One region of the Desulfobacterium sp. N47 genome, then DNA from elsewhere that is predicted to be linked to it. Evidence: riboswitches for the same ligand, from Rfam matches in the RefSeq annotation. Region 1 holds a riboswitch; the other holds the start of a gene.
The links. A riboswitch is a leader RNA that binds a small molecule or an ion and turns the genes downstream of it on or off. The one in region 1 is predicted to bind cobalamin.

Region 1 (3,567 bases):
TGCAACCTGAATCTCTTTGTTAAATATGTTGTCCACAGCAAAGGTCAGATATCCTTTCCAGAGTTTATACTTGGCATAGAAATTAAAAGAAGCATAGCTGTCCAGATTACGCTCTCGGGAAGAAAGAATCTGACAGTTAAGATCAAGAGTAAAAGGTTCACCAAGAAAATTCATGCCGATGTTTGTTTGCAGTTTTGGACCGATCTGGTATTCCTTGCCTTCGGTATCATCGGCCGTAGGCTCCGCCCAATAGCCGGATGTGTAGAATAAGATATTTTTTAGCCATCCTTTATTGTTAAAAAAAGGACTTACACCGGTTTCCCATTCAATGCCCTTGCTTGCATAATCCCCTGCATTGAAATAGGTTTGCGGATAACCTTCGGAGCGATCCACTTCGATTTTGTCTTTATACGTCATATAAAAAGCAGCGAGTCTTAAGCGAAAGAGATCGTCATCGTATTTTATTCCGGTTTCGTAAGTCCAGCCTTCTTCAGGTTTTAAATCCGGATTTCCCACCATAAACGAACTCTCATAATAGAGATTGTTAAATGTAGGAGCCCTGAATGCCTTTCCCGCATTGGCATAAAGGTTAATAGCCTCCGTTGTTTTTAAGTTCAGACCGAAGCTGGGCAAAAAACGGTTATAGTTATCGGTTCCGGATTCTCCGTCTATGAATTGCTCCCGTGCCCCGGCAGTAGCCGTTAAACGCTCCCAAAATGTTTTTTTAAGATGAACAAAGGGGGCATAATCGTTGCGATGGTGTCTGCCGTACTGGTTGTTGTAATCGGCTCCGCGATGGATCCAGTCTGAACCAACGGTCAATTGCCAGTCTGACAGCTCAAAGCGGTAGTCTGCCTCAATGCCGGAATTATAATTTTTATTCTTATCTTCCGGCTCGCCCGGGCTGGTGTATTCATCCCGGCGCATTTCATCATAATTGCCGAAAATCTTGGCTTTAAAATTTTGTGTTTCATACCGTACATTCAGAAAATTTTTTAAATGCTCCTGCTTAGTACCTTCCATTGGTTTTTTCTCACCGTCGAAATGCTTTTCAAAACCTGTTTCGTAATATGAGCCCAAATAATCCAGATGAAGATTTTCCATAAGGGTAGCATTGAAATTCCACGCATATTTATCAGTGCTATCCAGATCGTAGCGGTATTTTCGAGTAAAGCTGCGGGATATTTCCTTTTGGCTGCCCAGATGGTTATAATTAAATCCTATATTCACATCCGGCAATGAAGCTGAAAAACCATGATTGTGGTATCCCTCGTTTCCGAATTCAACCGAGCCCCCAACAGCCGTTTTTTGAATAGTTTTTTTCGTTATAATGTTTATGACGCCGCTCATCGCATCAGCTCCATAGAGGGTTGAGGCGGCTCCTTTCAAAATTTCAATGCGTTCAATCTGCTCAACAGGAATAGTATTCAGGTCATAGGCATGGCCTGCAGCGCCCTGTATTGGTGAGCCGTTTATAAGCACAAGTTCGCCGTCTTTTACGCCACGAACGGAAGCTGTGCTGTTCATGCCGCCGTGGGAGACGCCCAGCGGCGCATATGCCTTGTATGAAAAACCGCCGATGCGCTTCACTGCATCAGACAGATTGTCAACGCCGCTGTCTTTCAATTCCTCAGAAGAGATGACCGTAACAAAATGAGGACTTTGTTTTTCTTTCACAGGAAACCGCTCTGCTGTTACTGTTACCACATCCATGACATTGGACGACTGATCTGCCCACACAAGATTGCCTGCAAAAAGCCAAACCATGCAGGTCATGATCAGAATTCTTTTCTTAATCAGATAATCCCCAAGCATATTTCTTCTCCTTTTTCAGATGATGTATTTTTGCATGGGCCCGGGCAAAAAAAAGCCCGGACCAATATTAATTGATCCGGGGATATCCCTTTTTTTATCCTCATGATCTTTGCTGCGCTCTCTTGTCCGCGGAAAACGCACAAACATTCAGGCAGGTCTTCTGACTATCGGATTATTCTATTTGCCGCGCCTTCCCATCCGCTTATGAACAGACAGTGGCATTAATGCAGCTTTTGTCCCCGATTACAGCGGCGGGCCCGTCCCCGATTTTCACGGGGTTCCCTAGTATGGCGGATTGCAAACAACCCCCTTATCCCCCTTTTGCTAAGGGGGAATCTTGCCCTACATCACATCCTGTAGGGCGGCATTTCACATGCCGCCATATGCTAAAAAAGCACCTGAATGTAACCTTATATTGTGTGATATTTTACATCTTGCAAACTGATATCATAAGCTTCGTATTCCTTTATCCATGTTAAATCAGAAATTAATATTCACACCTGCCAAAAAGCTGAAACCGTCATCCGGATACCCTGCATGAACCTCATAATCGGTATCAAACAGATTATCGATATGAACAAATACTTCACTTGGCCACGATTTTATGTTAACAGGATGAATCACCTTCATATTTACTACTGCATAACCATCAAGCTTCTGGGACTGGGGAGTGTTAGGGCTGCTGTATTGACGGCTGACGGCCTTTAATATGGTTTCAACTCTGGTCTTCGTCGGTAGTACAAATTTTCCGGTAATTTTAAGGCTATGATCCGGTGCGTATGACAGTTCGCCTCCGGTTTCTTTATTTTTGGTATCCTGGTAAATATAAGATAGTTCCGTCGAAATACTTTTGGTCCATTCCGACTTTAGCGCCAACTCTACCCCCTGCTTATAGGCGCGCGAAACATTAACCGGACGATAAATCAGATCATTTCCCCTCTGGTAGATAATAATATCTTTGGTATTTGTTCTGAACACTGAAGCATTAAAAACCACGTCCTTTTTGATTTTGTGCTCCATGCCCAGATTAAAGGAGTATATCTTTTCTTCGTCCAGATCAGGGTTTCCCCTCACTTGGTCAATAGAGCCATGACTTGGTTGATATAATTGATTAAAGGAAGGGATTTCCACTGAGTATCCGGCGCTTGACTTAACCACGGTATTTGATCCCAGGGCGTAGCTAAGCCCTGCATTGAAGGCAGGAAAAAACCCGAAATCATTGGTATGATCCCCCCTCAGTCCCAGAGTAGCCGTTAATTTATTTAATTCACGGTCATACTGGCTGTGAAAAGAAACTTTCTCTCTGTGATGGTCTCCTGAAAAGTTATGATCCACCCTGTTTGTTTCAGCCAATCCTCCCAAACGCAGGGCAAAGACTCCGTCCTCAGGCTTCCATGTGGTTTCAGCGCTTATTCCTGCCCGATGCTCATCAAGCGTTGATCGGCTGCCGGTCTGGGATTGGTCGTACAGATCCGTCAAATCCATGTAGGACTTTACTTTATATTCCATCATATCATCAGTAAAACCATTGATATGAAAATCCAGAGATCCTTTCTGATAGCGCTGCCTGGCGTCAGGCGTAGGATTGTCAATGGGACCGGGAGAGCCATGATAGGAATGAAAATACCTGCCGTTTAAGTCGTACCGGATTCCGGTTTGTCCTTCTGTCTGCCAGTTAAAACTTGCATTTCCGCTGTCGCTGTCGCTGTTGGGCCGTTTCCCGTCTTTATGACCGGCGCCTATGGTAAACAA
Region 2 (3,567 bases), on a different contig from region 1:
ACATAAGCAATTTTTCAAGATCATCCCAGCGCATATCACGTCTGGCCATCGCGGCTTCTTTTTCTCTTTCGCGCCTGTCGGGATATTTGGATATATCGCCGATACGAACAGCAAGCCGTGTTGCCCTGACACCTTCCCGCACATCTTGTTCATTGGGAAGCGCAAGGTGTTCGGCAGGTGTGATGTAGCATACCAGATCAGCACCGAAACGGGCTGAATTGGCGGCTCCGATAGCTGATACGATATGATCATATCCTGCACCTGTATCCAATGGAAGAGGTCCTAAAACATAGTAAGGTGCATTTCCGCTCATTCTCTTTTCCAGCATTATGTTTCCTTCGATTTCATCCAGGGGCACATGCCCGGGACCTTCCACCATCATCTGGCATCCCATTTCACGCCCCAACTCGGCGAGTTCGCAGTTTATGATCATTTCCGCCATCTGCGCCCTGTCATGGCTGTCGTGAATGGCTCCGGCTCTGATGCCGTTTCCAAGAGAAAGTACTGCGTCATATTTTTTCATCAAAGCGCAGACGCGATCAAATTGCTCGTATAACGGGTTTTCCTTTTTGTTTATATCCATCCATGCAACCATGTACGTCCCACCCTTTGAAACAAGACCCCCGTAACGGTAACCCTGTTTTCTTAAGCGTTCTATGGTATACCGGTTTATACCGCAATGGATAGCCATAAAACTGATTCCGTCATCAAGCTGTTTTTCTATAAGGTCAAACAGGTATTCGGGATCAAGTTTTCCCGGATTTGCATATTTTGCCGTGGTTTCCTTGAATGCCTGATACAAGGGCACATTTCCAACCGGCAAAGCAGTATTTGCAAGCACGGCCCGGCGGATTGCATCAAGATCTCCTCCTGCAGAAAGCTCCATAAGCGTATCAGCGCCTTCTTCCCCTGCTGCCATAGCCTTTCTGACTTCAGCATCAATATCACATATGTCCGAAGATGTTCCGATTGAAGCGTTGACCTTTGTTCTCAAGCCTTTGCCTATTCCTACTATTTTCTGATCTTTACGTTTCGGGTGGCTTGAAATTACTATTTCTCCCAAAGCCACTCTTTGTCTTACGATTTCATCGGACAAACCTTCATTCAATGCAACCTTTTTAATTTCTTCAGTAATAATTCCTTCTCTTGCTTTTTCAATCTGGGTCTTCATATCCTCACCTTTATACAATGAATTTACCCCGCCGGAAATAAAAAAAGGGCTCCGACAGGCGATATTGCCTACCAGAACCCTTTGCCATCAAGCTCTTTGGATCATAAGATATTCAGCTCGTCTTCTGACTCCCCCGCCCTTGAAGCCGCCTTCCCATCATGATAAACCTCTCCGGTCTGTCAAAACAGTGGCATAGCAATGCTAAAAGGGTTCCGCTAATGCAGCGGCAGGGTTACAGCGGCGGGACCGTTACGGATTCAAACCGTATTCCGTGCGCCGAACATCCTCAAATACAATTTTTTATAGAACATATCTAAATTGCAACGGAAATGTCAATAGGAAAAAAACGGTTTATCAATATTTTCCATTTTTTTCCAGAATTTTTTATTATAGCGTAAGTACCCATACCCAATCGGAACAGATTTATGACAATTGCTTAAGCTATAAAAACATCTCTTATGCTTTCTTCTTCTTGCCAAAGGTTTCGATCAGGTTGAGATATAAAAATAATTGCATGATCAAGACCTTGAAAACCAAAAGAGGGCTAACCCAGTTTTGGGTTAACCCTCTTCTTATTATAGATGGTGCCGAAGGCGGGATTTGAACCCGCACGCCCGTGGGACACTACCCCCTCAATGTAAAGTAAGAGCATTTTAGAGGGTCATAGGGATATGCCGGGTAAGATGGATTGTCTTTTGATTGTAGATACTTATATTAATCAGGAAGCAAAGGGCCGTTAGGGGAAACAGAAGGCTATTTTCTGCAATGTGTTGACCAAGTGTTGACCAAAAAATCATATTTTTTAGCAAAGCAATTATTTTCTATTTTAATCTTTGTCTCGAACAAGATGGCGGGGACAGTTAAAGCTGAACCCCGCTGTTTCCTATCTTAACCCGATATCGATAATATAACAATATAATAATAACAGTATATTATCATACCATAATACCGAAATCCTGCTTTAATTATCCATATCCGCTTCTTTCCACTTTATTTTCAAATTTAATCAACAATTCGTAAGACACTCAAAAATTAATAAATTGGCATAGTATGGGTGCCTGTAAAAGACGGGGTACTTGTATGCTAACATATTAAATATATTAATAATATTATTTTAGGCATCATTTATTGGACTGTTTTCTTGTATAAATCCCAATCGATATTTTGTGTCAATGTCTCAGGATATTCGTCCCATATCATTCCTTCTAAAAATGCTTCCTTTATATTATGCGTTTTACCTGGCCAATGTTTAAACATAAAAGGAAGTCCTGCTTTTTTAACTTGTTCTCTTATATCTACAACCCACTCTTCTTTAATTTCTCTGAATTTCATTTTGCTGTTGGTTTCGCCACCGACAACAACCCAATCAATTCCTTTCAAATCCAGTTTTGGCATTGGACTTAAAAGTGGTTCAAGCATTAAAAATTTGTTAACATCTGATGGAAGTTTTTTTAGATGGTCTATTCTATCAATATATTTATCTGCCTCAACCGTTACTCCCGCCCAAATCCAAGGTTTCCAAGGCAAAAGAGGACCAAGCTCACCAAGACGTTCGGCTCTTTTGGTAAGTACATAGAAGCGATGTTGCGGAACCTTTAGCATCGTTTCAAATACCTTGAAAATAAAATCGTCTGGCACTTTCTTATGAAAGAGGTCTCCCATATCTGTAACAAAACTTTTTACTGGTTTTTTAGGTTTTTTTGCCATCTTGTTTATCGGCGTGTACAATCTATCATAATGTATTGTTAAGTTAAAGCCATTATCCTTATACACCTGCTGTCCCATTCCTTTAAGCCATTCAACTAAATCTTCTGCATAGCAATTCTGACATCCGTCGCTGTATTTGTCGCAACCTGTAACGACATTCCAGTTTTCACCTCCATCACTCATTTCAGGATTTTTGAATTCCTTTTTCATTCTTTGTACCCCTCTATAATAAATAATTGATGTCTATTGGTGTTCTCTTTTAATGCTATCTGCTTTCCATGTCATATTTACTTATTTCATTATCGGAAGGAAAGAACATGACTTTAGTAAAAAGAAGAAATTATGAAAATGTATTAGTCTGAAACATACTTTCATACATTTAGGCTATTCGATATTCGTTTTTATGATTTAGTTAAAATTAAAACAATTAGGAGGCATACATGAAATTTATTAAGTTTATATTGTTAGCTGTAGGCGCATTCGTGGTGCTCGTAGGCATGCTGTGGGTAGTAATCAATTTATGGTGGCTCGTTCTTGCTGGAGTGGCACTTTTTATTGCTTATGAGATTACGTGTGAGGCTAAGGAGGAAGAGACTATATCCGAACAGCCTGAGAAAAAACCTAATACATCTAACAATCGATAACTAAGACTACACAGAAAAGACATTTTTATTTATTCCTTAAAAAAG

Region 2: another riboswitch for cobalamin. It lies ahead of thiC (phosphomethylpyrimidine synthase ThiC); the one in region 1 lies ahead of VXK47_RS07510 (TonB-dependent receptor).

What each region holds. Positions count from the first base shown of each region.
Region 1 covers NZ_JBAMMY010000122.1:2,816-6,382, reverse strand. The annotation lists gene VXK47_RS07510 (TonB-dependent receptor) at 1-1,815, opposite strand, end outside; cobalamin riboswitch at 1,949-2,143, opposite strand; gene VXK47_RS07505 (TonB-dependent receptor plug domain-containing protein) at 2,296-3,567, opposite strand, start outside.
Region 2 covers NZ_JBAMMY010000285.1:13,021-16,587, forward strand. The annotation lists gene thiC (phosphomethylpyrimidine synthase ThiC) at 1-1,171, opposite strand, end outside; cobalamin riboswitch at 1,269-1,467, opposite strand; gene VXK47_RS18140 (DUF5131 family protein) at 2,297-3,088, opposite strand; gene VXK47_RS18145 (hypothetical protein) at 3,319-3,522, shown strand.